DNA from 3 places in the Streptomyces sp. NPDC004435 genome. Region 2 is predicted to be linked to each of the others. Evidence: riboswitches for the same ligand, from Rfam matches in the RefSeq annotation. Region 2 holds a riboswitch; each other region holds the start of a gene.

What was found. Region 2 has a riboswitch for thiamine pyrophosphate ahead of thiO (glycine oxidase ThiO). Riboswitches for the same ligand answer to the same signal wherever they lie in the genome.
Region 1: linked by a shared signal. The riboswitch ahead of ACFYT9_RS14435 (thiamine ABC transporter substrate binding subunit) and the one ahead of thiO (glycine oxidase ThiO) in region 2 are both predicted to bind thiamine pyrophosphate.
Region 3: linked by a shared signal. The riboswitch ahead of thiC (phosphomethylpyrimidine synthase ThiC) and the one ahead of thiO (glycine oxidase ThiO) in region 2 are both predicted to bind thiamine pyrophosphate.

The regions. Positions count from the first base shown of each region.
Region 1 covers NZ_JBIAMB010000007.1:94,627-104,904, forward strand. The annotation lists gene ACFYT9_RS14410 (ABC transporter ATP-binding protein) at 1-303, shown strand, start outside; gene ACFYT9_RS14415 (hypothetical protein) at 285-1,433, shown strand; gene ACFYT9_RS14420 (LOG family protein) at 1,491-2,621, shown strand; gene ACFYT9_RS14425 (ABC transporter ATP-binding protein) at 2,656-3,687, opposite strand; gene ACFYT9_RS14430 (ABC transporter permease) at 3,687-5,300, opposite strand; gene ACFYT9_RS14435 (thiamine ABC transporter substrate binding subunit) at 5,339-6,430, opposite strand; TPP riboswitch at 6,512-6,621, opposite strand; gene rlmN (23S rRNA (adenine(2503)-C(2))-methyltransferase RlmN) at 6,651-7,763, opposite strand; gene ACFYT9_RS14445 (phosphatidate cytidylyltransferase) at 8,006-9,115, opposite strand; gene frr (ribosome recycling factor) at 9,115-9,672, opposite strand; gene pyrH (UMP kinase) at 9,773-10,278, opposite strand, start outside.
Region 2 covers NZ_JBIAMB010000005.1:110,336-120,613, reverse strand. The annotation lists gene bfr (bacterioferritin) at 1-258, opposite strand, end outside; gene ACFYT9_RS10625 (sulfite oxidase-like oxidoreductase) at 440-1,084, shown strand; gene ACFYT9_RS10620 (DUF4396 domain-containing protein) at 1,109-1,693, opposite strand; gene ACFYT9_RS10615 (deoxyribonuclease IV) at 1,815-2,666, opposite strand; gene pknB (Stk1 family PASTA domain-containing Ser/Thr kinase) at 2,674-4,596, opposite strand; gene ACFYT9_RS10605 (thiazole synthase) at 4,684-5,478, opposite strand; gene thiS (sulfur carrier protein ThiS) at 5,484-5,696, opposite strand; gene thiO (glycine oxidase ThiO) at 5,693-6,883, opposite strand; TPP riboswitch at 6,881-6,994, opposite strand; gene ACFYT9_RS10590 (NAD(P)/FAD-dependent oxidoreductase) at 7,078-8,313, shown strand; gene ACFYT9_RS10585 (Rv2175c family DNA-binding protein) at 8,381-8,746, shown strand; gene thiE (thiamine phosphate synthase) at 8,820-9,473, shown strand; gene metF (methylenetetrahydrofolate reductase [NAD(P)H]) at 9,693-10,278, shown strand, end outside.
Region 3 covers NZ_JBIAMB010000002.1:311,526-321,803, reverse strand. The annotation lists gene ACFYT9_RS04670 (LacI family DNA-binding transcriptional regulator) at 371-1,477, shown strand; gene ACFYT9_RS04665 (metallophosphoesterase) at 1,814-3,316, shown strand; gene ACFYT9_RS04660 (hypothetical protein) at 3,478-4,209, shown strand; gene thiC (phosphomethylpyrimidine synthase ThiC) at 4,319-6,100, opposite strand; TPP riboswitch at 6,095-6,233, opposite strand; gene ACFYT9_RS04650 (YibE/F family protein) at 6,272-7,843, shown strand; gene ACFYT9_RS04645 (SsgA family sporulation/cell division regulator) at 8,060-8,500, opposite strand; gene ACFYT9_RS04640 (IclR family transcriptional regulator) at 8,640-9,404, opposite strand; gene ACFYT9_RS04635 (DUF5326 family protein) at 9,690-9,908, opposite strand; gene ACFYT9_RS04630 (cupin domain-containing protein) at 10,160-10,278, opposite strand, start outside.

The DNA.
Region 1 (10,278 bases), on a different contig from region 2:
CACGGCCTGACCCGCTCCCAGCGCCAGCGCGTCTCCATCGCCCGCGCGCTCGCCGCCGGACCGACCGTCCTCTTCGCCGACGAACCCACCGCCGCCCTGCACCGGGCCGACGGCGCACAGGTGCTCCGCACCCTCACCGCGGCCGCCCGCTCGCACGGCATCACCGTGCTCCTCGCCACCCACGACGGCGAGGTCGCGGCGCTCGCCGACCGCACGGTCACCCTCCTCGACGGACGCCGGGCCGGCAGCGTGCCGCCCGCCACGGGGGCGGAGGGCGTCGCGGCGTGCTCGCTCTCCGTCTAGTCCGCGGCTCCCACCCGCTGGTCCAGCTGCGGCGGCTCCTCGTCGCCGCGGCCGCCGCCGGCGTGGGCTTCCTGCTGCTGTGCACCCTCGGCTACGCCGTCGGCCATCCCGAGCACTCCTCCGCCTCCGTGCTGCGGCTGCTCTGGTGCGCGCTGCCGATCGCCGCCACCGTCCAGTTCGCCGTCGCCGTCGCCCGCACCGACCCGGCCACCCGCCCCCGACCCGGCCTCTCCTCCATCGGCCTCGGCCCGGCCCGGCTCACCGCCATCGCCGCCACCTCGACCGCGGTCGCCTGCACCCTCGGCTCCATGGTCGCCCTCCTCGTCTACCTGCACCTGCGCGGCGACATCACCGGCCTCCCCTTCGACGGCGCCGCCGCCGGCCTCCTCGCCGCCGGACAACCGCTCCCGCTCGCCGCCGCCCTCACCCTCCTCGCGATCGTGCCCGTCGCCGGCGCCACCACCGCCGGCCTCGCCCTGCGCCCCCGCACCCGCACCCCCGCACCCGAAGGCGCCGCCCGGCCCGTCCCCACCGGCCTCCCCTGGGGCGTGGCACTCATCGCCGCCGGCCTCGCCGTGGAGACGTACGCGGGCCGCGGCGGCGGGGACGGCGTCGCCCTGCCCGGCCGCTTCGACGGCTCCCCCGCCGGCGTCCTCGCCGGCTGGATCCTCACCGCCGCGGGCCTCGCCCTCGCCGGACCCGGCCTCACCCACCTGAGCGGCCGGCTCCTCCAGGCCGCCCGGCCCGGAGCCGTACGCCTCCTCGCCGGCCGCGTCCTCATGGACGAGGCCCACCGCATCGGCCGCCCCCTCGGCGTGGTCAGCGCGGTGCTCTCGGGCGCCCTCGCCGCCGCCACGGTCCACGCGGCCTCCGACGGCGGCACCGCCTTCGGACCGCTCACCGGCCTCGGCGCCGGCGTCGTCGTGGCCTGCACCACGGCGACCCTCCTCACCGCCTCCCTGGAGTCCCGCCAGGGCCGGGCCCGCACCACGGAGGCGCTGGCCCGGATCGGCGCCCCGCCGACCGTGCTCCGCACCGCCGCCCTGCTGCGCGCCGCCGCGCTGCTCGCCGTCTTCCTCCCCCTCACCTGGCTCATCGGAGAACTCGCCGCCCTGCCGCTGACCGCCTGATCCCCGACCGCGTCGGGACGGGAGGCCACGTCGCCACGGGCCGCCTATCGTGGGCCCATGGCGACGCCCCCACCACCGCGTCCGCGGGGACACGGCCGCGAGATCCACACCCTGGACGAGTTCGACGCGTCGCTCGCCCGGCCCGGCGGCCTCTCCGGCCTGCGGGTCCAGTCCGTCGACCTCACCGACCGCACCTTCGCCCTCCTCGCCTCCCCCACCGCCGCCACCGTCTTCCTCGGCTGCGCCATGGAGCCGGAGGCGGCGGTCAAGGTCCGGGCCGACGGCGCGCTGGTCTTCCCGCCCGTCCCCGACCTCCCCTTCGACCCGTACCGCAGCCGGCTCTACACCCCGGACGAGCTGTACGAGGGCGTCACCGCCGCCGGCGGCTACCCGGCCACCCCCGACGCCCTCTCCTACGCCTGGTTCGGCGCCACCCGCGCCGACGGCGACGTCTTCTCCTCGATGCTCCGCTCGATCCACGACGACGCCGTCGGCGACGCCCTCGACGAGCACCTCACCGGCCGGCCGGTCGTCGGCGTCATGGGCGGCCACGCCATGGGCCGGGGCACCGAGGCGTACGCGGGCGCCGCCCGCCTCGGGCGCTCCCTGGCCCGCGCCGGCCACACCGTGGCGACCGGCGGCGGCCCCGGCGCGATGGAGGCCGCCAACCTCGGCGCGTACACCGCCCCCCTCGCCGACCGGGCCCTCACCGACGCCCTCGCCCTCCTCGCGGAGACCCCCTCCTTCACCCCCTCGGTGACCGAGTGGGCCCGCGCCGCCTTCCGCGTACGGGCGCTGCTGCCCGGAGGCGGCGACTCGATCGGCATCCCCACCTGGTTCTACGGCCACGAACCGCCCAACGCCTTCGCCGGCCACATCGCCAAGTACTTCGCCAACGCCCTGCGCGAGGACGGCCTCCTGGCCCGCTCCACCGCCGGCGTCGTCTTCCTCCCCGGCGCCGCCGGCACCGTCCAGGAGATCTTCGACAACGCCACCCCCAACTACTACGGCTCCCTGGGCGACCCCACGCCCATGGTCCTCGTCGACCGCGCCCACTGGACCACCCGGCTCCCCGCCTGGCCCCTCCTGGAGACCCTGGCCGCCGACCGCCCGATGGCCGCCCGGATCGCCCTGGTCGACTCCGTCGACGAGGCCCCGGCCGCGCTCGAACGCCTCGGGGCCGGATAGCCGTGCCCCGCCCGCCGGAACCGATCCCCACCCGCTACGCCGGGCCGAGACCCTCCCCGTCCAGCACGACGACCTCCTCCGCCCGGAACGCCACCGCCACCTCGGCGCCCACCTCCGGCACCTCCCGCAGCGGGAGCTCCGCCTCCAGCGGCGGCCCGTCCGCCGGACGCAGCACCACCGACACGTGATGGCCCCGGAAGGTCCGCGACTCGACCCGGCAGACCAGCCCCTCGCCCGCCGGCCGGACCCCCGCCGGGCGCACCAGCAGCGTCCGCTCCCCCTGCGGCGAACCCTCCGGGACCGGCACCCGGCCCCACACCGTCTCCGCCACCGCACCGGACACCGTCGCCGGCACCACGTTCTCGAAGCCCAGGAAGCGCGCCACGAACTCCGACGCGGGCCGCTGCCACACCTCCACCGGCGGCCCCGACTGGGCGATCCGCCCGTCCCGCATCACGACCACCCGGTCCGCGAGCGCGAACGCCTCCCCCTGGTCGTGCGTCACCGCGAGCACCGTCGTCCCCAGCCGCCCGAACAGCGACCGCAGCTCCACCACCAGCCGCTCCCGCAGCCCCCGGTCCAACTGCCCCAGCGGCTCGTCCAGCATCAGCAGCCGGGGCCGCGGCGCCAGCGCCCGCGCCAGCGCCACCCGCTGCTGCTCGCCGCCCGACAGCGCGGCCACCGACCGGCCTCCGGCACCCGGCAGACCCACCAGCTCCAGCAGCTCCGCGACCCGCGCGGCCCGCTCGTCCTTCGCCACGCCGTGCATCCGCGGCCCGAAGGCCACGTTCCCGGCGACGTCCCGCTGCGGGAACAGCTGGTGGTCCTGGAACATCAGTCCCACCCCCCGCCGGTGCACCGGCACCCCCGCCTGGTCGGCACCGGCGAGCAGCACCCGCCCCTCGTCCAGCGCCTGGAGCCCCGCGACCGCCCGCAGCAGCGTCGACTTCCCGGACCCGCTCGGCCCCAGCACACACACGATCTCGTGCTCGGCGACCTCCAGGTCCACCGCGTCTAGCACCGCCCGCGCCCCGAACCGCACCGTCGCACCCTCAAGGACCAGCATCAGAACTCCCCGGTGGTCCGCTCGGTCCGCAGCCGCTCCAGGAGCAGCAGCGACACCGCGCACACCACCATCAGAATCGTCGACAGGGCCATCGCCTGCCCGTAGTTGAGCTCCCCCGGCCGGCCGAGCAGCCGCGCCACCGCCACCGGCAGCGTCGGATTGTCGGGCCGGGCGATGAAGACGGTCGCGCCGAACTCGCCGAGCGACACCGCGAACGCGAACCCCGCCGCGATCAGCAGCGCCCGCCGCACCAGCGGCAGGTCCACCTCACGCCACGCCCGCCACGGCGACGCCCCCAGCACCGCCGCCGCCTCCCGCAGCCTCTGGTCCACCGCCCGCAGCACCGGCAGCATCGTCCGCACCACGAACGGCACACCGACCAGCGCCTGCGCCAGCGGCACCAGGATCCAGCTGGCCCGCAGATCGAACGGCGGCTCGTCGAGCGTGATCAGGAACCCGAAGCCCACCGTCACCGCCGACACCCCCAGCGGCAGCATCAGCAGCGCGTCGAAGCCCCGCACCAACCGCCCCGCGCGCCTCGTCAGCGCCGCCGCCGCGAGCCCCCCGATCACCACCGCGATCGCGGTCGCCGCGACCGCGTACCGCAGCGAGTTCCCGACCGCCTCCAGCGGCGGCACCAGGAACGTCCCCGCCTCGTCCAGCGAGCCCAGCGCCCGGTAGTAGCGCAGCCCGTACCCCTCCGGCGTGGCGAAGGACCGCTCCACCAGCGTCCCGAGCGGCAGCAGGATCAGCACCGCCACCGACACCAGCACCCCGGCGAGCAGCGCCCACTGGCCGAAGCCGCGCGGCCGCCGCGCGGTCAGCTCCGGGGAGACCAGCCGCAGCGCCGTCTCCCGCCGCCGCACCGTCCGCGCGTGCACCGCGAGGATCGCGCCGACCGCCACGAACTGCACCAGCGTCAGCACGGCCGCCGTCCGCAGGTCGAGCAGCCGGGCCGTCTGCCGGTAGATCTCCGCCTCCAGCGTCGTGTACGCGTCCCCGCCGAGGATCTGCACGACGCCGAACGACGTGAAGGTGAAAAGGAAGACCATCAGCGCCGCCGCCGACACCGCCGGCACCAGCGCCGGCAGCGTCACCGACCGCCACGCCGTCCACCGCGACGCGCCGAGCACCCGCGCCGCCTCCTCCTGCCGGGGATCGAGCTGCGCCCACAGCCCGCCGACCGTCCGGACGACGACCGCGTAGTTGAAGAAGACGTGCGCGAGGAGGATCGCCCACACCGTCGTGTCGAGCCGCAGTCCCCACAGCGCGTCGGTGAACCCGCCCCGCCCCACGAGCGCCAGGAACGCGGTGCCGACCAGCACGGTCGGCAGCACGAACGGCACCGTGACGACCGCCCGCAGCACGCTCTTCCCCGGGAAGTCGAAACGGGCGAAGACATACGCCCCCGGCAGCGCCACCAGCAGCGTCAGACCGGTGGAGGCGGCCGCCTGCCACACCGTGAAGCCGAACACGCCGAGGATGTCCGACCGGCCCAGCGTCGCCCCGATCACGCCCAGGTCCCAGGCACCGGACGGCCGCAGCCCGCGTTCGACGATCGACACGACGGGCCAGGCGAAGAAGACCGCGAAGAACGCGACCGGCAGGACCATCAGGCCCAGCCGCGCCGCGCTCCCCTTGCGGTCACGCCTCACTTGAGGAGCGACGACCACTGCTGGATCCACGCCTCACGCTTCTCGGCGATCTTCTCCGGCGCCATCGTCTGCGGCTTCTCCACGACCACGCCGTGCTTCGTGAACAGCTCCGGCAGGGTCGCGTCCTTCGCCACCGGGTTCACGAACATCTGGAGCGGCATGTCGTCCTGGAACTTCTTCGAGATCAGGAAGTCGATGAGCGCCTTCCCGCCCTCGGGGTTCTTCGCCCCGTGCAGCAGCCCCGCGAACTCGATCTGCCGGAAGCAGGTACCGGCGGACACCCCGGTCGGGGCCTCCTTCGGCTGCGGCTCCGCGTACAGCACCTCCACCGGCGGGCTGGAGGCGTAGGAGACGACCAGCGGACGGTCGCCCTTGGCCTCCTTGCCGCCGGCCGAGCCGGAGAACTCCTGGTTGTAGGCGAGCTCCCAGCTGTCGACGGTCTTCACGCCGTTCGCCTTCAGCTTCTTCCAGTAGTCCTGCCAGCCGTCGTCGCCGTACTGCGCGACCGTGCCGAGGAGGAAGCCGAGGCCCGGGGAGGACCGCTCGGGGTTCTCCACCACCAGCAGGTCCTTGTACTCCGGCTTCGCGAGGTCGTCGAAGGTCTGCGGCGGCGCCAGCTTCTTGTCCGCGAAGTACTTCTTGTCGTAGTTGACGCAGATGTCGCCGGTGTCGATCGGCGTGACCCGCTGCTCCTTGTCGAGCCGGAAGGCCGCCGGGACCCGGTCCAGGCCCTTCGCCTCGTACGTCTCGAAGATGCCGTTGTCGAGGGCGCGGGAGAGCAGCGTGTTGTCGACGCCGAAGAAGACGTCGCCCTGCGGGGAGCCCTTGGTCAGGATCTCCTTGTTGACGGCCTCGCCCGCGTCGCCGGCCTTCAGCACCTTCACGGTGAAGCCGGTCTGCTTCGTGAACTCCGCCAGCACCTCCTTGGAGGCGTTGAAGGAGTCGTGGCTCACGAGGGTCACGGTCTTCGGCGCCGGCTTCCCCGTCTTGCCCGCGGCTTCGCGGACGTCCTCGGTGGAGCAGGCGGCGAGGCTCGTGACGCCGAGCGCCGCGACCAGCGCGGCGGCGGCTGCCTTCTTGATGTGCATCGGTTGTCCTCCTGGGTGGGACCAGGAAGAGACGCGGCCCTGCCCGCGGCCGGGAGACCGGACGCGGGCAGGGCGCAACAGCTCGAGTTACGACCGAACTTCCTACCCAGAATGACCTGGGCAAGGTTCAGAGGGTCTGCGGTCTACGGTTACCGCACTCTCAGCGCTGTGGCGCTCCCCTGTCGGAATATGCAGGTGTGTTCGAGCACAGAGTACAAGGTCAGCGCTCGGAGGCCGCCAGCTGCCCACAGGCACCGTCGATCTCCTGGCCCCGGGTGTCACGGACGGTGACGGGAACGCCGTGGCGGGCGATGGCGTCGACGAACGCCTTCTCGTCCTCGGGGCGCGACGCGGTCCACTTCGAACCCGGCGTCGGGTTCAGCGGGATCAGGTTGACGTGCACCCGCTTGCCCTTGAGCAGCTTGCCCAGCAGGTCGCCCCGCCAGGCCTGGTCGTTGATGTCCCGGATGAGGGCGTACTCGATGGAGATCCGGCGCCCGGACTTCTCGGCGTACTCCCAGGCCGCGTCCAGCACCTCCCGCACCTTCCAGCGCGTGTTCACCGGCACCAGCGTGTCCCGCAGCTCGTCGTCCGGCGCGTGCAGCGACACCGCGAGCCGGCACTTGAAGCCCTCGTCGGCGAAGCGCAGCATCGCCGGCACCAGGCCCACCGTGGACACGGTGATCCCCCGCTGGGAGATCCCGAGACCGTCCGGCTCCGGGTCGGTCAGGCGGCGGATGGCGCCGACGACCCGCTTGTAGTTGGCGAGCGGCTCGCCCATCCCCATGAACACGATGTTCGACAGGCGCGCCGGACCGCCCGGCACCTCCCCGTCGCGCAGCGCCCGCATGCCGTCCACGATCTGGTGCACGATCTCGGCGGTCGACAGGTTCCGGTCGAGGCCCGCCTGCCCGGTCGCGCAGAACGGACAGTTCATGCCGCAGCCGGCCTGCGACGAGATGCACATCGTCACCCGGTCCGGGTAGCGCATCAGCACCGACTCGACGAGGGTGCCGTCGTGCAGCCGCCACAGCGTCTTACGGGTGGTGTCGTCGTCGCACGAGATGTGCCGCACCACCGACATCAGGTCCGGCAGCAGCTCCCCGGCCAGCTTCTCCCGCGAGGCGGCGGGGATGTCGGTCCACGCCGCCGGGTCGTGCGCGTACCGGGAGAAGTAGTGGGTCGACAGCTGCTTGGCGCGGAAGGGCTTCTCGCCGATCGCGGCGACGGCCTCCTTCCGCTCCGCGGGCGAGAGGTCGGCGAGGTGCCGCGGCGGCTTCTTGACTCCGCGCGGGGCGACGAAAGTGAGTTCTCCGGGGGCCGGACGAGCCACGGCGGCGTCTCTCCTCAAACAGGCACGAGGTCGGACGTCCCGCGACGGCGGGGAGCACGGCACGGCGGTGCCGGAGCGACCTCACTGGACCGTCCCCGCGGCGGCGAGGACGACGAAAGGGCCCGGGACACACGCCCCGAGCCCTTCCAGAGTACCCGCTGTCCGTCAACCCTCTCCGACGGAGATCCCGACCGGCCGGCCGGTCGGCGGCCGCCGTCGGACGGCGCGGGCGGAACGCCCGCTCAGCCCGTGCCCACGAACAGCGCGAGCAGCAGCCACACCACCGGCGCCGTCGGCAGCAGCGAGTCGAGGCGGTCCATGATGCCGCCGTGACCGGGGAGCAGCGTCCCCATGTCCTTGATGCCCAGGTCCCGCTTGATCATCGACTCGCCGAGGTCGCCGAGCGTCGCGCTCGCCGCCACCGCGAGGCCGAGGACGAGCCCCTGCCACCAGGTGCCGCCGTCGATCAGGAACTGCATGCACAGCGCGCCGGCCGCCATCGCGAAGGCCACCGCGCCGAACAGGCCCTCGCGGGTCTTGCCGGGGCTGATCCGCGGCGCCAGCTTGTGCTTGCCGAACCGCCAGCCGACCGCGTACGCGCCGGTGTCGCTGACCACCGTGAGCAGCAGGAAGGTCAGCACCCTCCACGGCCCGTCGTCGGCGGTCAGCAGCAGCGCCACGAAGGTCGCCAGGAACGGCACGTAGAACGCGGCGAAGACACCCGCCGTGACGTCCTTCAGATACCCCTCGGGGGGTTCCGTCATCCGCCAGACGAGCACCGCGAGCGCCGTCAGGGCCATCGCGACCCAGGCGCCCTCGGGGCCCCGCACGTACCCGGCGACGACCATCGCCGCGCCGCCGACCGCGAGCGGCACCAGCGGCGCCTTGATCGCCTTGCGCTCCTGGAGCCGGGAGGTCAGCTCCCACAGACCGACGACCACCGCCACCGCTATGACGCCGATGAAGGCCGGCGGCCAGATGAACAGCGACACGATGATCACTGCCCCGAGACCGACGCCGACCCCTATGGCCGCGCCCAGGTCCCGGCCCGCGCTCTTCTTCTGCCGCGGCGCGGGGGCCGGGGCCGGCGGAGGAGGCGGGACGGGGCTGGGCATGGGCTCCTGCGGGTGCTCGTGCGGCGTCTCGTCACGGAACAGGGGGCCGCCCGGGTGAGCGGCCCCCCGACCGTGTCCGTCCTGGAATCCGCCGGCGGGTACGTCGGGCACGATGGGCATGGGGCGAGTCTGCGCTGCCCGGTGCCGATCGTGGGCGGGACCCGCCGGGGCAGGCCCCTGGTCGGGTCCGCCGAGACCTGAACCGGCCGTCGGCGCCCCCCAGGAAGAGTCGTTCATCAGACCTCGAGCAGCTCGGCTTCCTTGTGCTTCAGCAGCTCGTCCACCTGCGTGACGTACTTCGCGGTGGTGTCGTCGAGCTCCTTCTCCGCGCGGCGGCCCTCGTCCTCACCGACCTCGCCGTCCTTGACGAGCTTGTCGATGGTCTCCTTGGCCTTGCGGCGCACGGAGCGGATCGAGATCTTGGAGTCCTCGGCCTTGCCCTTGGCGACCTTGATGTACTCCCTGCGGCGCTGCTCGGTCAGCTCGGGGAACACCACACGGATGATGCTGCCGTCGTTGCTCGGGTTGACGCCGAGGTCCGAGTCGCGGATGGCCTGCTCGATGTTGCGCAGCGCGCTCTTGTCGAACGGGGTCACCACGGCCATGCGCGGCTCCGGCACCGAGAACGAGGCCAGCTGGTTGATGGGGGTGAGGGCGCCGTAGTAGTCGGCCACGATCTTGTTGAACATCGCCGGGTGCGCACGGCCGGTGCGGATCGCGGCGAAGTCCTCCTTGGCGACCACGACGGCCTTCTCCATCTTCTCCTCGGCCTCGAGGAGGGTCTCTTCGATCACCACTTGCTCCTGCGTGTCGTCGCGTTGTGTCCTGCACGGTGTACGACCGGCAGGGCTGTCGTCCAGCCCCGTGAGGGGCTGTTCCCGGTGGGAGACGTGCTCAGGCCCGGGTGCCCTGGTCGCTCACGAGCGTGCCGATCTTCTCACCTGTCACGGCGCGCGCGATATTGCCCTCGGTGAGGAGTTCGAAGACGAGGATCGGGAGCTTGTTGTCGCGGCACAGCGTGATGGCCGTGGCGTCCGCGACCTTGAGGTCGCGGGTGATGACCTCGCTGTACTCCAGCGCGTCGAACCTGACCGCGGCGGGGTTGGTCCTCGGGTCGGAGTCGTAGACGCCGTCCACGCCGTTCTTGCCCATGAGGAGCGCCTCGGCGTCGATCTCCAGGGCGCGCTGGGCGGCGGTGGTGTCCGTGGAGAAGTACGGCATGCCCATGCCGGCGCCGAAGATGACCACGCGGCCCTTCTCCAGGTGGCGGACGGCGCGCAGCGGGATGTACGGCTCGGCCACCTGGCCCATGGTGATGGCCGTCTGCACTCGCGAGTCGATGCCCTCCTTCTCCAGGAAGTCCTGGAGGGCGAGGCAGTTCATCACGGTGCCGAGCATGC
Region 2 (10,278 bases):
CATCTCGGTGATGGTCTGGCCGACGCGCACGTGGAAGAGCCGCTGGTAGTTGGGCAGGCCGTCGAGCATCAGGATGCGCTCGGTCAGCTTGTCCGCGTGCTTCATCTCGTCGATGGACTCTTCGCGGGTGTACTTCGCGAGCTTCGTCCAGCCCTTGTTGTCCTGGATGCGGTAGTGCAGCCAGTACTGGTTGATGGCCGTCAGCTCGCCGGTCAGCTGCTCGTTCAGAAACTCCAGGACCTCGGGGTCGCCCTGCATCGCTCCAGGTTCCTTCCATCACGGGGTGTATCCGGCCTCTCACAGGGCAGGATGGCCGCATCCTCGCACTCCGAATGGGGGTCGTCCAGTAAGTGCAGGCTTAGTAGGACTTGCCCGAATGGCTGCGTCCGGGTGGGTGGCTGGTCATGACCACCCCTCGCCGTCTGTCACCATGGATGACATGGGTCAGCCGGAGAGCGGGGTACACCGGGAAGCGGGGATGGCGGACATTTCTCCCGAGCTCCCGCCGGGGCAGAGACTCCAGCGGGGCTGGCCGGTCACCCATTACGGGCCCGTGCCCAAGTTCAAGCCCGAGCGCTGGGAGTTCCGCGTCTTCGGTGCCACCGCGGACGGCGACAAGCGCTGCTGGAACCACGAGGAGTTCTCGGCCCTGCCGTTCTCCTCGGTGGTGGCCGATCTGCACTGCGTGACCAAGTTCAGCATGCTCGGCGCGGAGTGGGGCGGGGTCGCCGCCCGGACGGTCCTGGAGCTCGCGCCGCCCGCGCCGCACGTCACGCACGTGATGGTCTGGGCCGAGTACGGCTACAGCGCCAACATGCGGCTCGCCGACTTCGCGGCCGAGGGCACGATCTTCGCCACCCACAAGGACGGCGAGCTGCTCACCGCGGAGCACGGCTTCCCGCTGCGGCTCGTCGTGCCGCACCTGTACGCGTGGAAGGGCCCGAAGTGGGTCCGCGGCGTGGAGTACATGACCGCCGACCGCCGGGGCTTCTGGGAGGAGCGCGGCTACCACAACCTCGGTGACCCGTGGACCGAGCAGCGGTACTCGTACCAGGAGGAACCGGGCGACGGCCCGGAGCTGTAGCCCCGGGCCGCCGCGGGTCCGCGTTCAGTGGTGGTACCGGTGCACCACCGCGTGGCCCTTGCCGCGGCCGATCAGCCACTTGTTCACCGGCGTGGTGACCACGAAGGCGACGAGGAAGGCGAAGGCGAGGGCGCCCCAGAAGAGCGGCGCGTCCAGGTGGGCGTCCATGGCGCCGGGGACGAGCAGCAGGACGCCGTTGTCGACGATCTCCATGACGGCGATCGAGAGGGTGTCGGCGGCGAGCGCGACCTTGAAGGCGGACCTGAAGTCCAGGCCGGCGGCGAGGACGCCGCGCAGCGTGAGCGCGTAGCCGAAGAAGAACGCGAGGGTGATCGCGAGGATCATGGTCTGCGCGTTGCCCCAGCCCAGCGCGGTGCCGATGATCATGCCCAGGACCTCGCCGATGGCGCAGCCGGTGAGGCAGTGGAGGGTCGCCTTCGCCGCCATGCTCCAGGACGCCCCGCCGCCGGCCTGGCCCGCGTGGCCGCCGTGGTCGCCGTGACCTGCGTGATGGCCTTCGTGGCCCGTGTGGCCCGTGTGGTCCGCGTGGGCGGAGTTGCTCGTGTGGGCGGTGTGTCCCGTGTGGTCGTGGTGCGCTTCGTGCTCCATGAGGGTGCCCCCAACCTCGGGTAGCGGTTCCTGCTTCCTCGGGAACCGTATACCCCCTCGGGGTATTCCTCAATCGGGAATGATCAGCCGCGGAACGGCCGGACAGGACGGACCGGCCGGATCAGTCCCGCAGCTTCTTGAGCAGCTCGATGTCGGCGACGTGACCCTCCTTGCCGCCCGGCGTCTCGATGACCAGCGGTACGCCGTCGGTGGCCGGGTGGCGCAGGAGCTGCCGGAACGCCTCCTGGCCGATGTGGCCGACGCCGATGTTGGCGTGCCGGTCCTTGCGCGCGCCGGAGACGTCCTTGGAGTCGTTGGCGTGGATCAGCCGCAGCCGGCCCTCGCCGACCGTGGCCACCAGCTCGTCCAGCGTCCGTACCGCCCCGCCCGGCTCCGCCAGGTCGTGGCCTGCCGCGAAGATGTGGCAGGTGTCGAGGCAGATCCCCAGCTTGGGGTGGTGATCCAGCGCGTCGAAGTAGGGGCCGAAGTCCTCCGCCCGGGAGCAGAGCGAGAAGCCCTGGCCGGCCGTGGACTCCAGGAGGAGGTACGGGTCGTCCTCGTGGGTCAGCTCGTCGAGCAGCGGCAGCATCCGCTCCCGTACCTGCGCCAGCGCCTCCGCGCGGGGGCGGCCGCCGGTCGCCGAGCCGGTGTGGACGACGACGCCCTTCGCGCCGATCTCCCGGCCGCGGCGCAGCGAGTGGCGCAGCGACTCGACCGACTTCTCGACGGTCGCCTCGGTGTGGGAGCCGAAGTTGATCAGGTACGGGGCGTGCACCCAGGCCGAGAGCGACTCCGCGGCGCACTCCTCCCGGAAGCGTTCGTCCTGGGCGGGGTTGCCGGTCGGGGTGGCCCAGCCCCGTGGGTTGGCGACGAAGACCTGGACGGTCTCGGCGCCCAGCTCGCGGGCGTAGCCCAGGCCGGTCGTGGCGAGTCCGCCGGCCACGGGGACGTGGCCGCCGACGGGGTTGCGCATGGGTGTCTCAGATTCCCTTGATCGTGATGGCGACGGTGGAGCCCTCAGGAGCGGTCCCGCCGCCCTCGACCGACTGACCTGTGACCTCGTCCCCGAGGAAGGGGAAGTTCTTCTCCACCTTCACCTCGAAACCGGCGGCCTCCAGCTCCTCGCGGGCCTCGTCGGTCGTCATGCCGACGACGTCCGGGACCTCGACCTGGCGCGGTCCCTTCGAGACGGTCAGGGTGATCGTGTCACCCTTCGCGGCCCGGCTGCCCTCGGCGAGGGACTGGGCGGCGACCGCCCCCGCGTCCTCGGGGGAGTGGACCCGCTCCGGTGCGACGGAGACCTTGAGGCCGGCCTCCTGGAGGGTGGCGGTGGCGTCCTCGACGGTCTCGCCGGTCACGTCCGGGACGTCGACCGGGGCGCCCTTGCTGACGAGCAGGGCGACGGCCGAGTCCGGGGCGCGCTCGGTGCCCGGCTCCGGGTCGGAGCCGATCACCGCGCCCTGGGCGACGGTGGTGCTGAACTCGGTGGTGACCACGCCGGGGGCGAGGCCCTGCTCCGCGAGGATCCGCTTGGCCTCGCCGAGCGGCTTGTTCTTCAGATTGGGCACCTTCACGATCTCCGGCCCCCGGGAGAGGGTGAGGGTGACGGTGGTGTGGCTGCGGATCCGCTCGCCGGGCGCCGGGTCGACGCCCATCACGGTGCCGCGCTCGTACACGTCGCTGAAGGCGCGGCGCGTCGTGCCCAGCTCCAGGCCGGCGTCGGCGAGCCGTCCCGCGGCCACCTGCTCGGTCTGGCCGAGGACGGCGGGGACACGGGTGAACTGGCCCGCGTTGATGTACCAGACGCCGGCGCCGAGGCCCAGGGCGAGCAGCACACCGACGACGACGAGGAGCGGGCCGCGCGGCGGCAGCGGGCGGGTGCGGCGGCGCCGGGCCGGCGGCGGGGGCTCGGGGGTCGCGAGGCGGCTGGTGTGCTGCACGGGGTGCGGGTCGCCGGCCTCCGGCCCGGGCACCGGGCGGGCGATGACACCGGTGCGGTCCTCGCCGGTGTCCCGCTGCCCGGCCCGCGCGCGCGGCGGCACCGCGTCCAACTGGGCGTCGGTGAGCGCCGCGCGCGCCTCCCGGGCCAGGGCGAGGAGCGCGACGGCGTCGTGCGGGCGCACCTCGGGGTTGCGGGCGGTGGCGGCGGCGACCAGCTCGTCCAGTTCGAGCGGCAGCCCGGGGACGGCGGCGGACGGAGCCGGCACGTCGGTGTTCAGGTGCTGGTAGAGGACCTGGGCCGGGGTGTCGCCGCCGTGCGGCTTGCCGCCCGTCAGCATCTCGTACAGCACGACGCCGCAGGCGTACACGTCGGCGCGGGTGTCGGCGGTGCCGTGCTCGATCTGCTCGGGGGCGAGGTACGAGACGGTGCCGAGGACCGCGCCGGTGGTGGCGGTCGCCGAGCCGACCGAGCGGACCAGCCCGAAGTCGGCGACCTTGACCCGGCCGTCGTCCCCTATCAGGACGTTCTCCGGCTTCATGTCCCGGTGGACGAAGCCGGCCCGGTGCGCCGCGCCGAGCGCGGCGAGGACCGGCTCCAGGATGTCCAGGGCGGCGCGGGGCTGGAGGGCGCCGCGCTCGCGGAGCACGTCGCGCAGGGTGCAGCCGGAGACGTACTCCATCGCCAGGTAGACGTACGCGCCCTCGGCGCCCTGGTCGAAGACGGCGACCACGTTCGGGTGCGCGAGGCGGGCGACGGACTTCGCCTCGCGGATGAACCGCTCGACGAAGACCGCGTCGGCCGCCAGGGCGGGGTGCATCACCTTGAGCGCGAGGACGCGGTCGAGGCGGGTGTCCACGGCCCGGTAGACCGTGGCCATCCCGCCGACGGCGATGCGCGCGTCGACGCGGTAGCGGCCGTCGAGCAGCCGCCCGACGAGGGGGTCCTGAAGGGTCGTGTCCACGGCGTCGAGTCTACGAGCCGGTACGGACGCCCCGCCCCGCCTGCCCCGACCGCAGCACGCTTGTGACGTACCCCGCTCCGCGCCGGGTCAGAACGCGGGGCGTTCCGGGTCCAGCCGGGCGCGGCCCTCCGCGGGGGAGGACGCCTCCGCGAAGTGGCGGCGGGGGATGCGGCCCGCGCGGTGCGCGAGACGGCCCGCCTCCACCGCGTGCCGCATCGCCGAGGCCATCAGGACGGGCTCCTGCGCACGGGTGACCGCCGAGGCGAGCATCACCGCGGCACAGCCCAGTTCCATCGCGAGCGCCGCGTCCGAGGCGGTGCCCGCGCCGGCGTCCAGGATCACCGGCACGCCCGCCCGCTCGGTGATCAGCTCGAAGTTGTGCGGGTTGCGGATGCCGAGGCCGGAGCCGATCGGGGAACCGAGCGGCATGATCGCCGCGCAGCCCACGTCCTCCAGCTTCCGGGCCAGGATCGGGTCGTCGTTGGTGTACGGGAGGACGGTGAAGCCGTCGTCCACCAGGGTCTCGGCGGCGTCGAGGAGCTCCACCCCGTCGGGCAGGAGGGTCCGCTCGTCCGCGACCACCTCCAGCTTGATCCAGTCGGTGCCCAGCGCCTCCCGGGCCAGCCGGGCCGTCAGCACGGCCTCGCCCGCCGTGTAGCAGCCCGCCGTGTTCGGCAGGACGCGGATGCCGAGCCGGTCCAGGACGGAGAGGACCGAGCCCTGCACGGTCGGGTCGAGGCGGCGCATCGCGACCGTGGTCAGCTCGGTGCCGCTGGCGACCAGCGAGCGCTCCAGGACGTCCAGGCTGGGGGCGCCGCCGGTGCCCATGATGAGGCGGGAGGAGAACTCCGTACCGCCGAGGACGAACACGTCGTCGGACATCGCGCTCAGCCCCCCTGCACGGCGGTCAGGACCTCGACCCGGTCGCCGTCGGCGAGCAGCGTCGCCGCCCACTCGCCGCGCGGCACCACCGCCTCGTTGACGGCGGCGGCCACCCCGGCGGGGGCGGTCGTGAGACCGGCCACCAGGGAGGCCAGGGAGACGGGGGCGGCGAGCGCGCGCGGCTCGCCGTTCACGGAGACGTTCACGGACACGTTCATGCGGGCTGCTCCTGACGTACGGGGAGAGCGAGGGGGAAACGGCGGGGGGAGAAGGGGCGCGCCTCGTCGGGGAGGGCGCCCGTGGCGAGCGCCTCCGCCATGACGTCGCCGGTGACGGGGGCGAGGAGGATCCCGTTGCGGTAGTGGCCGGTGGCCAGGTGGAGGCCCGGCAGGGCGCTCGGCCCGAGCATCGGCGCGTTGTCGGGGGAGCCGGGGCGCAGTCCGGCCACGGTCTCGGTGAGCGGCAGCTCGGTGAGACCGGGGACCAGCTCGTGGGCGTCGCGCAGCAGCTCGTACACCCCGCCCGCGGTCACCGTGGTGTCCCAGCCCAGCTCCTCGCTGGTGGCGCCGACGACCAGCTCGCCGTTCTCGCGCGGCACCAGATAGACGTGGCTGCCGCGCACCACGGCCCGGACGGTCCGGGAGAGGAAGGGGGCGTACGGGGCGGGGATCCGCAGCCGCAGGACCTGGCCCTTCACCGGGCGGACCGGCGGCAGCACCGCTTCGGGCACGCCCGCGAGCCGGCCGCTGAGGCTGCCCGCCGCGAGCACCGTCAGGCCCGCGGCGAGTTCGGTGCCGTCGGCGAGGACGACCCCGCGCGCCCGTTCGCGGACCACGACGAGCCGCTCCGCGAGCGCCCGGTGGAAGACCACCCCGGCCCGCTCGCAGGCCCTGAGCAGCGCGGCGGCCAGCCGGCGCGGGTCCACCTGGTGGTCGCCGTCCACCCGGAGTCCGCCGCGCACCCCGGGCGCCAGCATGGGTTCGAGGCGGCGGCACTCGCGGCCGCTCAGCCACTCGGAGGCGAGCCCGCAGCGGGTCTGGAGGGCATGGAGTTCACGCAGGTGGGCCCGGTCGTCGGTGTCGAGCGCGACGGCGAGGGTGCCGCAGGCGCGGTAGCCGACGTCGAGGCCGGTGGCCTCCTCCAGCTCGGCGACGAACGCGGGGTAGCGCGCGGCCGAGGCGAGATTGAGCCCGAGCAGGGTCTCCTCGCCGTAGTGCAGTTCGGTGACGGCGGCGAGCATCCCGGCCGCGACCCGGGCGGCGCCGCCGCCCGGCTCGGGGTCGACGACCGCGACGCTCAGCCCGCGCAGGGCCGCCCGCCAGGCCGTGACCAGGCCGATGACGCCGCCGCCGACGACGAGCACGTCGGTGGTGGGTTCGTTCCGGTGTGCTTCGGACGTACGCATGGGCGTTCCCGCCCCTCCCTTCGCCGGCATGACCCGGATCAGGTTCGTACGGTCGGAGGCCGGCCAGCCTCCCTCTCAGCCCGGTGCGTCCGGGCTCCCGCGAGTGGTGTGTGCCCGCCACCCTAGCCCCCGAGGCCGGGGGGTCACAGGGCACCTCCCTTCCTGACGGATCGTCAGCTGCGTAAGGTGGACGGGTGAGCGAGCAGAAGCAGACCCAGCGGCACGTCGTGATCGTCGGCGCGGGCATGGCGGGCGTGCAGACCGCCGTCGCCCTGCGCGAGCAGGGCTTCGAAGGCCCCGTCACCCTCATCGGCGCCGAACCCCACCAGCCCTACGACCGGCCCCCGCTCTCCAAGGCCGTCCTCCTCGGCAAGGCCGAGCACTCCGCCTTCGACGTCGACTTCGAGTCCCTCGGCGTCGACCTCAGGCTCGGCCTCGACGTCACCGGAGTGCGCCCCGCCGAGCGCGAGCTCGTCACCGAGGCGGGACGCTTCCCGTACGACACCCTCGTCCTCGCCACCGGCGCCCACCCGCTCACGCTCCCCGGCACCGAGGGCGTCCCCGGCGTCCACCTGCTGCGCACCCTCGACGACGCCGTCCGCCTCGGCCCCGTCCTCGCGGGCGGCGGCCCGGTCGTCGTCGTCGGAGCCGGCTGGATCGGCGCCGAGTTCGCCACCGCCGCCCGCGAGGCCGGCTGCGCCGTCACCGTCGTCGAGGCCGCCGCCCTGCCGCTCGCCGGCGCCCTGCCCGCCGAGGTCACCACCGCCATGGCCGGCTGGTACGCCGAGAGCGGCGCCGAACTCCTCACCCACGCGCGCGTGGCCACCGTCCGGCCCGGCGCCGTCGTCCTCGCCGACGGCCGCGAGCTGCCCGCCGGCGCCGTCGTCGTCGGCATCGGCGCCCGCCCCGCCACCGACTGGCTCGCGGGCTCCGGCATCGCCCTCGACCCCAGCGGCGCCGTCACCGCCGACGACCGCCTCCGCACCTCGCTGCCCGACGTGTACGCGGTCGGCGACTGCGCCTCCTTCCCCTCCGCCCGCTACGGCGAACGGCTCCTCGTCCACCACTGGGACAACGCCCTCCAGGGCCCCCGCACGGTCGCCGCGTGCATCACCGGCGCCGAGGGCGCGGAGCCGGAGCCGTACGACCCCGTCCCGTACTTCTGGTCCGAGCAGTTCGGCCGCTTCGTCCAGTACGCCGGCCACCACGCCGGCGCCGACACGCTGGTGCGGCGCGGCGACTCCTCCGGCGCCTCCTGGTCGGTGCTCTGGCTGCGTGACGGGGTGCCGGTCGCGCTGCTCGCCGTGGGCCGCCCCCGCGACCTCGCCCAGGGGCGCAAGCTCATCGAGGCCGGCACCCCCGTCGACCCCGAGCGGGCCGCCGACCCGGCCGTCCCGCTGAAGTCGGCGGTCCGCCGGAGTGGCTCCTGACCCCCGGACGGAGGTGGCGGGGGCGGCCCGACTACCGGCTGTCGGTCCCGGATGGCAGGCTTGTCCCGTGACCGAGATTGACGCAAACATCGATGCTCTCGTCCCCGCCTGGCTCTACCTCCCCGACATCGCGGAGATGCTCGACGTCGAGGTGACGCGGGTGCGGCAGCTGGTGAAGGAGGGCCAGCTGATCGCCGTGCGCCGCGGGGAGAACAACGCGCTCCAGGTGCCCGCCGCCTTCATCCAGGGCGACAAGGTCGTCAAGGGCCTCGCCGGCACCCTGACGCTCCTCAAGGACGACGGCTTCTCCGACGAGGAGATGCTGGAGTGGCTCTTCACCCCGGACCCGACCCTGCCCGGCACCCCCGCGCAGGCCCTCGGCGAGAATCGCGGTACGGAGGTGAAGCGCCGCGCCCAGGCGCTCGCCGTCTGACACACCGGACCACCACCGCCGGTGCCGCGGCCCCGCGCCGCGGCACCGGCACCACCCGACGGGGGGAACCACCATGCCCACGCCTCGTGAGCGGCTCGCCGACGCCCGGCTCTACCTGTGCACCGGCGCCCGGAAGCGCCAGGGCGACCTGCCCGCCTTCCTCGACGCCGTGCTCTCCTCCGGCGTCGACATCGTGCAGCTCCGCGACAAGGGCATGGAGGCCGGCGAGGAGCTGGAGCACCTGGCCGTCTTCGCCGAGGCCGCCCGCCGGCACGGCAAGCTCCTCGCCGTGAACGACCGGGCCGACGTCGCCCACGCCATCGGCTCCGACGTGCTCCACCTCGGCCAGGGCGACCTGCCCGTCCCCGCCGCCCGCGCCGTCCTCGGCGACGAGGTGCTGATCGGACGCTCCTGCCACGCCGAGTCCGAGGTGGCCGCGGCCGCCGCCGAGCCCGGCGTCGACTACTTCTGCACCGGCCCCTGCTGGCCCACTCCCACCAAGCCCGGACGGTACGCCCCCGGCCTCGACCTGGTGCGGTACGCGGCGGGGCTCGCCCAGGACCGCCCCTGGTTCGCCATCGGCGGCATCGACGAGACCAACCTCGACCAGGTGCTGGACGCCGGAGCCCGCAGGATCGTCGTCGTCCGCGCGCTCACCGAGGCCGACGACCCGGCGGCGGCCGCCGCCTCCCTCGCCAAGCGCGTCCGGGAGCGCGCGGACGCCTGACGCCCGCGGACGCCTGCACCACTACCGAGGACCGGCTCCTGAAGGCCCGCGGCTGCCTGAAACGCGCGGACGCCTGACGCGCGCGGACGCCCGCCGTCCGAGGCCATGTCGCTTCCGGGCGGCGGGAACCGCCCGGAAGGCGTCGTACCGGTGTCCGAAACGGTGTCCACGACTCGGACGCGGTTTCCGCGCCACCTGGACCCCGTCTAACCTGCCCGTATGGCCCTTGGAACCGCTTCCGTCCGTTCGGATCGCGCGCGCACGGTCCGCGAGATCCTCGCCTCCGGCAGCACGTCGTACTCCTTCGAGTTCTACGCGCCCCGGACCGAGAAGGGCGAGCAGAGCCTCTGGAACGCCATGCGCCGCGTCGAGGCCGTCGGCCCCAGCTTCGTCTCCGTGACGTACGGCGCCGGCGGCTCCACCCGCGGCGGCACCGTCAAGGCCACCCAGAAGATCGCCTCGGACACCACCCTCACCCCGGTGGCCCACCTCACCGCCGTCGACCACTCGGTCGCCGAGCTGCGGAACGTCCTCGGGCAGTACGCCGACGCCGGCATCCGCAACATGCTCGCCCTGCGCGGCGACCCGCCCGGCGACCCGCTGGGCGACTGGGTCGAGCACCCCGAGGGCGTCCGGTACGCCGCCGATCTGGTCCGGCTCATCAAGGAGTCCGGCGACTTCTGCGTCGGCGTCGCCGCCTTCCCCGAGATGCACCCCCGCTCCGCCGACTGGGACACCGACGTCCGGCACTTCGTCGACAAGTGCAGGGCCGGCGCCGACTACGCGATCACCCAGATGTTCTTCG
Region 3 (10,278 bases), on a different contig from region 2:
GCCCCATCGGCTGGGCCGCCCCGCGACCGCCCACGGCCGCCCCTCGGCGCCGCCCCACGACCCCCTCCGCAGCCCCCTCCGCGACGCCCTCCGCGCCCCGCTCCGACCAAGGGGGCGCGCGACTGGGTGGCGCGCGCTGGTGGCGAGCGCCGTGGCGCGCGTCCCCCGTAGAGGTGAGTTGAGACCTCTTCGAGACCTCGACCCCACGCCAGGCCCATCCCGCCCGATGACATCGAGTCGCATGAGAAACACCTCAACTGCCTTGGATTTCCGCCCTCTTGACGCACTTCAGCCATGCAGAAACGTGCCTGTCAACGCTTGCATATGCGGCCGTCTCACCCACCCCTCATCGCCCTACTATCGGCTCGCCATGACAGCAGCAGGGAAGCACCAGGTGAGCCGGGCACAGACCCGGGGAAGCCGGCAGGGCCGGGCAGGCATCCGGGACGTGGCCGCCGCCGCCGGGGTCTCCATCACGACTGTCTCCGACGCGCTCAACGGCAAGGGCCGACTCCCGGACGCCACCCGCCGGCACGTCCGCGAGGTCGCCGACCGGCTGGGCTATCGGCCCTCCGCGGCGGCTCGCACGCTCCGCACCGGCAAGTCGGGACTCATCGGCCTGACCGTGACCACGTACGGGGATGAACCTTTCACCTTCACGGAGTTCGCCTACTTCGCGGAGATGGCCAGGGCCGCCACCTCGGCCGCGCTCGCCCGCGGCTACGCCCTCGTCATCCTTCCCGCGACCTCACGCCATGACGTCTGGTCGAACGTCGCCCTCGACGGCACCGTCGTCATCGACCCGTCCGACCACGACCCGGTCGTCACCGAGCTCGTCCGCCAGGGCCTCCCCGTCGTCTCCGACGGACGCCCCGCCGGCACGCTCCCGGTGACGGCCTGGGTCGACAACGACCACGAGGCCGCGGTCCTCGACCTCCTCGACCACCTCGCCGACGCCGGCGCCCGCCGCATCGGCCTCCTCACCGGCACCACCACCGACACCTACACCCGTCTCTCGACCACCGCGTACCTCAACTGGTGCGAGCGGGTCGGACAGGACCCCGTCTACGAGGCATATCCGGCGCACGATCCGTGCGCGGGCGCCGTCGCGGCCGACCGGCTGCTCGCCCGCCCGGACCGCCCCGACGCCGTCTACGGCCTGTTCGACCCCAACGGCACCGACCTCCTCGCCGCCGCCCGCCGCTACGGCCTGCGCGTCCCCGACGACCTGCTGATCGTGTGCTGCAGCGAGTCCACCGTCTACGCCACAACCGAACCGCCCATCACCACGCTCTCGCTCAAACCGCGCCGCATCGGCACCGCCGTCGTCCAGCTCCTCATCGACGCCATCGAGGGGATCGAGAGCGACGGTCCGGTCGAGCAGGTGATACCGACCGAACTCATCGTCCGCACCTCCTCGCAGCGCCGCTCGCCGCGGACGACCGTCAGCCCGCCGCGCTCGCCCTCGAAGGACTGACCCGCACGCGCGGGTGCGATCGCACCCGCCCGACCCCGGCCGCGCCGAAGGAGCGGCCGGACGCACGACAGCAGAACGACCGCGAGGAATGCCCCCGTCCCGCCCTCTGCCCGTGGGCGGAGACGGCGAAACCGGCCGCACGCCGGGCCCGACCCTGGACTGGACCTTCTCAATTCGGGCGAAACAACCGGTGAACCCGGAGCGAACCCGGATTCACCACCCCTGGTGCGTCACACAGGCGGACCCTCATTCCTATGATGGGCGCACGACACCGCGGACCCCCCGACCAGGCCGGTCCGCGATGTGCAGGGCATCGCGACGGTGGTGGAGGGGTCGATGACTCAGGGGGCCGGGCAGGATCCCGTGGAACGCACGGCGACATTGCGTGACTTCCGCGTACCGCCGTACGCCCGCGTGCCCGTACAGGGCCACACGGCCGAGCGGCCTCCCGCGCCCGCGGACCCCACGCTCCACCTGGGCACCCGCGCGGCCGCGTTCGCGGAGCCGGTCGGCTTCGGAGCCCCGGCACAGGCACCCGTACCCGCCCCGGCGGCCGTACCCGCCCCGGCGTCCGTACCCGCCCCGGCAGCCGTACAGGCCCCTACGTCTGTCCGAGCGTCTGTCCCTGAGCCCGTACCGGCCCCGGCGGCCGTACCGGTCCCGACGCCCGTACCGGCCGCGGCGCAGCGCCCGGAGCCCGCCGCGTACCCGGAGCCCACGCCGTACCCGGAACCGGCCCCGTACCCCGCGCGCAGCGGACCCGCACCGTCCGCCGCGCCCGTGCCCGCACCCGCCGCACCCGCCGCGCCCGCGCCCGCGCCCGTGCCTACGCCCGCGCCCACGCCCGCCGTGCCGCTCCCCCGCGTCACCCAGGTCCACTCCGGCGCCGGCTACCCCGCCGAGTTCCCGGACGGCTACACCCCCACCGAGCGCGACCTCCCCGTCATCCAGCGCGGCGACACCGTCCAGGTCCCCGTCGCCCCGGCCGCCGCACCGGCACCGGCACCCACCGGTGACGGCCCCGGCCCGCTCTTCGTCGTCGGCGACGTCCACGGCTACCTCGACGAGCTCGTCGAGGCCCTCCACGCCCAGGGCCTGATCGACGAGAACGGCGGCTGGGCCGCGGGCAACGCCCGGCTGTGGTTCCTCGGCGACTTCACCGACCGCGGACCCGACGGCATCGGCGTCATCGACCTGGTCATGCGGCTCTCCGCCGAGGCCGCCGCCGCCGGCGGCTACTGCAAGGCCCTCATGGGCAACCACGAGCTGCTCCTCATCGGCGCCAAGCGCTTCGGCGACACCCCCGTCAACTCCGGGGCCGGCACCGCCACCTTCCAGGCGGCCTGGCTGCTCAACGGCGGGCAGAAGCACGACATGGACCGCCTCCAGGACGTCCACCTCCAGTGGATGTCCCGGCTCGACGCCGTCGTCCACGAGGATGACCACCTGCTGCTGCACTCGGACACCACCGCGTACCTCGACTACGGCCAGACCATCGAGGACGTCAACGAGACCGTCCACGAGATCATCCGGCGCAACGACGCCGACGAGGTCTGGGACCTCTTCCGGAAGTTCACCAAGCGCTTCGCCTTCCGCGACGAGGGCGGACCGCAGGCCGTCCAGGAGCTGCTCGGCACCTACGGCGGCTCCCGGATCGTGCACGGCCACAGCCCGATCCCGTACCTCCTCGGCCAGGTCGGCACGGAGGACGGCGAGGAGGACTCCCGCCCGGCCGTCGAGGGCCCGCACGTCTACGCCGACGGGCTCGCGATCGCCATGGACGGCGGCGTCACCATGGCCGGAAAGCTGCTGGTCGTCCAACTCCCGCTGGGGGACTGACTCTCACCCAGCGCATCCGGTACAGGCGATTTCCGGAAACCCCCTGTCAGCACGCCCGCTCACGGCCCTACCATCGGTCTCCCTAGGTAGGCAGGCTCTCCTCCGCTTCCGCCCGGACCGCCGTTCTCCACGGCCGGTCCCGGCCCACCGAGCATCGGGGGATGCACATGAACGTGGCTCCGCACCTGCTGACCGAGGACCGCGCCGAGTACGAGCGCGTCCTCGACGAGGCACTGCGCACCGCGCCGGAACGGCCGGAACTCGCCCGAACCGGCACGCGGCTGACGGCCGCCCAGCTCCGGGTGATGGCGCTGAACGCGACAGCGCTCATCACCGCCGCGGCGGCGAGCGAGTACGAGCACTTCGTCAAGGTGCGCGAGCAGAACCGCGTCGCGTCCAACCGCCCGCGGACCCCCGCACCCGACGAGTCTCCGGGCGCCGTCGCGGTCCTCACCACCCTCGTCCCGGTCCTCGCGGGCACCGCCGCCGTGATCTTCCTCCTGGTCGGCACCGTGGTGCACCTGCTCGCCCCGGCCGCCGCCCTCGGCACCACGCTGCTCACCGCGGGCCTGGTGTTCGGCGCCCTCGCCGCCGCCGGCCTGCTCTGCGCGGGCGCCGGCCTGCTGCTCACCGCGCTCCGCAACAGCCCCGCCGAGACCCACGCCCCCGACGACGAGCTCACCCGGGCCCGCGCCGCCTGGCGCCACGCCCTCCTCGAACGCGGCGTCGTCCCCTTCCTCCAGGCCGCCCTCACCACCCCCGAACCGACACCCACCCCCGAACCCGCACCGGCACCCTCGATCACGACCGCCCCGGAACCCGCACCCTCCATCACGCCCACCCCCGACCCGCCGCCCGCGGCGCCGGCACCGCCGCCGGCCCCGGCACCGTGACGCGAACCGGCCCGCGGTCCCCCCGTGGACCGCGGGCCGGGGATCAGGGTGGCGCGAGCAGCCGCTCCGGCCAGGGGCGCGAGCCGCCGCCCGGCCGGAGCACCGGCCGCTACTCGGCCATGGGCAGGTAGACCCGGTTGCCGGCGGCGGCGAACTCGGCGGACTTCTCCGCCATGCCGGCCTCGATCTCCTCCTGGGTTCCGCCGTGCTCACGGCGGATGTCCTGCGAGATCTTCATCGAGCAGAACTTCGGGCCGCACATCGAGCAGAAGTGAGCCGTCTTCGCGGGCTCCGCCGGCAGCGTCTCGTCGTGGAACTCCCGCGCGGTGTCCGGGTCGAGGGCCAGGTTGAACTGGTCCTCCCAGCGGAACTCGAAGCGCGCGTCGGAGAGCGCGTCGTCCCACTCCTGGGCGCCCGGGTGGCCCTTGGCGAGGTCCGCCGCGTGGGCCGCGATCTTGTACGTGATGACGCCGGTCTTCACGTCGTCGCGGTTCGGCAGGCCCAGGTGCTCCTTGGGCGTGACGTAGCAGAGCATCGCCGTGCCCCACCAGGCGATCATCGCGGCGCCGATGCCGGAGGTGATGTGGTCGTACGCGGGCGCGACGTCCGTGGTCAGCGGGCCGAGCGTGTAGAACGGCGCCTCCTCGCAGATCTCCTGCTGGAGGTCGATGTTCTCCTTGATCTTGTGCATCGGGACGTGGCCCGGGCCCTCGATCATCGTCTGCACGTTGTGGCGCTTGGCGATCGTGTTGAGCTCGCCGAGCGTCTTCAGCTCCGCGAACTGCGCCGCGTCGTTGGCGTCCGCGATCGAGCCGGGACGCAGGCCGTCTCCGAGCGAGTAGGTGACGTCGTACGCCGCCAGGATCTCGCAGAGCTCCTCGAAGTTCGTGTAGAGGAAGTTCTCCTTGTGGTGCGCGAGACACCAGGCGGCCATGATCGAGCCGCCGCGCGAGACGATGCCGGTCTTGCGGCGCGCGGTGAGCGGCACGTACGGCAGGAGTACGCCGGCGTGCACGGTCATGTAGTCCACGCCCTGCTCGGCCTGCTCGATGACCGTGTCCTTGTAGATCTCCCAGGTCAGGTCCTCGGCCCTGCCGTCGACCTTCTCCAGGGCCTGGTAGAGCGGCACGGTGCCGATCGGCACGGGGGAGTTGCGCAGCACCCACTCGCGGGTGGTGTGGATGTTGCGGCCGGTGGACAGGTCCATGACCGTGTCGGCGCCCCAGCGGGTCGCCCAGGTCATCTTCTCCACCTCCTCCTCGATGGAGGAGGTGACCGCGGAGTTGCCGATGTTGGCGTTGACCTTCACCAGGAACCGCTTGCCGATGATCATCGGCTCGATCTCCGGGTGGTTGACGTTGGCCGGCAGCACCGCGCGCCCCGCCGCGATCTCCTCGCGGACGACCTCGGGGGAGACGTTCTCCCGGATCGCGACGTACTCCATCTCCGGGGTGATCTCGCCCCGGCGGGCGTACGCGAGCTGGGTCACGGCCTGCCCGGAGCGGCCCCGGCGGGGCAGCCGCGGACGGCCGGGGAACACCGCGTCGAGGTTCTTCAGCCCACCGCCGCGCGGCGAGGTGTGCTTGATGCCGTCGTCCTCGGGGCGGACCGGGCGGCCCGCGTACTCCTCGGTGTCGCCGCGCGCGATGATCCAGTTCTCGCGGAGCGGGAGGAGGCCCCGGCGCACGTCGGTGTCGACGGCGGGGTCGGTGTACGGACCGGACGTGTCGTACAGCGTCACGTCCTTGCCGTTGGTGAGGTGCACCTGGCGGACCGGTACCCGGATGTCGGGGCGGGAGCCCTCGACGTACCCCTTGTGCCAGCCCGGCGTGCGCTCGCCGTCGGCGTCGTTCTGGTCGGAGGCAGGCGTGCGTGCATCCTGAATGGTCATGAGACCGAATCTCCCTACGCCGGCATTACCCGGTAACAGGTTCGGCGGTCGGCGCAGCCTCCTCCCGTACGTGTCCGCGTACGGTGATCAGCGCCCTCTCAGCCCGGTGCTCCGAGCTCCCGCGTGTGCAAAGGTGCCACCACGCTAGCGCCCTCCCGGGCGTGCTGAACAGTGGGCCCCCTTCGTTCTTGCGATGATCGGTCGGTGACTTCCTCGCAGCAGACCCCCGATCCGCACGGCCACGACCACGGGAACGAGCACAGGAACGGCACCGGCCCGGGCGGTGGTCCGGGCGGTCCAGGCGGTGGTCCGGGCAGTGGTCCGGGCGGTCCAGGCGGTGGTCCGGGCGGTGGCGCAGGCGGTGGTCGCGGCTCCGGCCATGGGCCTGGAAATGGGCACGGGCCCGGGCACGGGGGACATGGCCCCGGGGGACACGGACCCGGCGGGCAGGGCCACGGCGGACATGGGCACAGCCACAGTCACGGGCCCGCGGCGCCCGTCTCCCGTCATCTGCGCAGGGTCATCGCGGCCGTCCTCATCCCCTTCGCCACCGCCGTGGTCGTCGGTCTCGCGGTGCTCTGGCCCGGCGGCACGCCGGCGCACGAGCGGACCGGCGTCGGCTTCGACCGGCAGACCGAGCAGGGCAAGGTCGTCGCGGTCGAGCAGGTGGACTGCAAGGACGTGAACGCGGCGCAGGTGCCCCCCACCGGCGACACGACCACCCCACAGGGCCGCGAGGCGATCAACGGGCAGCAGGGGCAGTGCGAGAAGGCGACGATCGAGGTCACCAGCGGTGCCGACAAGGGGCGCCGGTTCACCGAGATCGTGCAGCCGGACGCTCCGCGGCAGCTCGACGAGGGACAGGGCGTGGTGGTCGCCTACGCCCCCGACGCCCCGAAGGACCTTCAGTACTCGGTCACGGACGTGAACCGGAAGGTGCCGATGGCGGTCCTCGCCGGAATCTTCGCGCTCGCGGTCGTACTGGTCGGACGGCTGCGGGGCGTGATGGCCCTGATCGCTCTCGCGGTGAGCTTCCTGGTGCTCACGCTCTTCATCCTGCCCGCGATCCTCGAAGGGTCGAACCCGCTGATCGTGGCGGTGGTCGGATCGAGCGCGATCATGCTGATCGCGCTCTACATGTGCCACGGCCTGTCGGCCCGCACCTCGGTCGCCGTCCTCGGCACCCTGATCTCGCTGCTGCTGATCGGGCTGCTCGGGTCCTTCTTCATCGGCTGGGCCTCGCTCACCGGCAACACCGACGACTACACCGGACTCATCCACGGTCTCTACCCGGAGATCGACATGTCCGGCCTCCTGCTCGCCGGTGTGATCATCGGTTCACTCGGCGTCCTGGACGACGTGACCGTCACCCAGACCTCGGCGGTCTGGGAACTCCACCAGGCCGACCCCCGGATGGGTCCGCGCGCGCTCTACCGGGCCGGCATCCGGATCGGGCGCGACCACATCGCCTCGGTGGTCAACACCCTGGTCCTGGCCTACGCCGGTGCCGCACTCCCGCTGCTTCTGCTCTTCACCATCGCGCAGAGCAGCATGGGGACGGTGGCCAACAGCGAGCTGGTGGCGGAGGAGATCGTCCGGACCCTGGTCGGATCGATCGGTCTGGTCGCCTCGGTGCCGGTCACGACGGCGCTCGCGGCGCTGGTGGTGTCGGCCGACCGCCCGGCGGAGGAGGTCGGCGGCCGGACTCCGGGCCGCGGCGGACGGCGACGCCGCGCCAAGTGACGCGCGCGCCACGACCGTACGGAACCCTTCCGCGCCGGCAGCGGCCTTGTGGGTCGGGCATGCCGGTGCCAGCCGTCCGGATCGGGCGCCGGCACCCATATCGGGAGTGCGGATCGGGAGTACGGATCGGCGGCTCCGACAGCGGGAGTACGGCTCGGGGCGCCGCTTTCAGCCATACGGAACGGGTGCCGGCGTCAGGCGCACGGAGGGCGCCGGTCAGGCCGGGCCCGCGCTCTCCTCGGCGAGGATCCGGCCGAGCGCGGCCTCCAGGCTGTCCTCGAAGTCTCCGAGCGTCTGTTCCTGACCGAGCGGGACGAGCTTGTCCGTACGGTCGAGGAAGGCGACGAGCGGCGGGGCGCTGGCGCGGAAGAGGGCGCGGTCTCCACCCACCTGGAGCCGGATGGAGACGTCCGACAGTCCCTCGGGCTCGGTCGGGGCGATGTGCACGTCGCCGTCGCCGCTCGGGCGGTTGATCCCGTCGAGCAGCAGCTCCCTGCCGAACGCCCACGTCACGGGCGCGTCCCCGGGAAGATGGAAGGTCATCCGCACCGCGTAGGGATCCCGGGTCTCGTATCGCAGTTCGACCGGGATCTTGAAGGAGAGCTCCTCCGAGACGAGGAAGCTCATCAGGACCTCGGCCTGAACCGACTCTCGCATCATGTACCCCGCACGTAGATGGAGCAGTTGTGTAAACACAGCTGCTGAAAGCTGTGACCGAAACGGCCAGGAATGATCCCCCGTGGCCCTCTTGACGCAATCGTGCTGTACGCGCTAGCAGATCACAAGGAGTGATTTTTCAGATACTGATAGAGAAGGCGAGCGAGCTGAAGAGCTTTCCGATCTCCGTACGTAGTCGCTCGACTGCTGGGAGCAACCGTTCTTCCTGGTGAAGAGGGAGGGAAATGGCCAGAGTGGCCGCTGTGGAGCCCACAGTGAGGGGGATTGCGGCGCAGACCGTGCCCAATGCATATTCCTGACGCTCTACCAGGGGCTCCATTCGCCCCAAACCGCCCAAACGCTCCAAAAGCATCCGTTGATTACGCACCGTGTACGGAGTGATCGCTTCCACCGGGTGTCGATCGAGGTGCTCTTGACGAGTTCTCAGATCGAGTTGACTGAGCAGACATTGCCCGATGGCGTGCGCGTGACCGGTCTCCCGGAAGTCGGCCCATTCCTCGACCGCGGGGGAGTTGGGAGTGTCCGCGACGGCGACGAGCTCGATCTCTCCCTCGCGGTAGACGGCGAAGTAGATCGGCACACCGATCTCGTCCCGCCAGTGGGCAAGGGAGTCCTCGATCTTGGTGCGACGATTCTGCACAGCCCCGCCGCCGGCCAGACGGGCGGCTGCCTCGCCCAGATAGAACGCGCCTTTTTCGCGGAGCAGATAGCCCTCGTGCGTCAGGGTGCGGAGAAGGTGGTACGTCGTGGGCAGCGGGAGACCCGTCTCCCGGGCGAGCTGCTTGGCGGGGGCACCGTCCGCGTGGGAGGCCACGGCCTCCAGAAGTCTCAGCGCCCGTTGTACCGAGCCGATCAGGGTCGGCGCAGCTGTCTGCGTAGCCATGGCCAAAGGTCACCCCCAGGCGTGACAACGGATGCGTCGCACCCGCTCGCGGGGGCCGCCCCCGCGCACCCGCCGGGCCTGGGACACCGATGGGGTCCGATGGACCGGACCCCTCAGGGACGAGCGGGAAACCGCTGGTCTGCCGGAGATCTACGCCCGTAGTCCCCTACTCGGCGGAGATCTGCCACTCTAGTGGCTCGTCCTCGCCCCCACCTGTTTCCACCAGCGCGTTCCCCCTGCCGGGCTAACGCCCGGCAGGCACTGAATACCGATGAGTAGCTTGTGCTACCAGTCGCGGTCCGACTTCGACGAGGAGCCGAACTTCCGCACGGCGTAGATGAGTCCGGCCACGAGCGCGACGAACAGCAGGACCTTGAACAGCAGACCGATCACGAAGGTGAGGACGCTGGTGATGAATCCGCCGAAGACAAGCAGGACCAGGGCGGGTATCGCGATCCACTTCACCCACCACGGCAGTCCCGCGAGAATCTCCTGTACGGCCATGGTTCTCTCCCTCGCTCTCGATTCCCCCGACCGGAACCCTCCGTCCCGGACACCTCCAGGCTAGGCGGACACCCCGCGCCGCAGGGGCTCCCCGGGCCCCGGCTCTCCCCTGATCCGCCCCCTAGGGGGACCCGGGGGACCGGCCCCGAGAACGCCTGGAACCGTGCGCACCGGACCGCACCTTTACGCCCCCGTGCCCTCGTGCCCCAGCGCGGCCTCACGCCTCACGCGGTCACAGGCCTCCGGCGGTCTCAGGCCTCCGGCGGAGAGAACACCACCAGCACGCGCAGATCCTCGCTGATGTGGTGGAAGCGGTGCGGCACCCCGGCCGGCACGTAGACCACGCTGCCCCGCGCCACCTGCGTCGTCT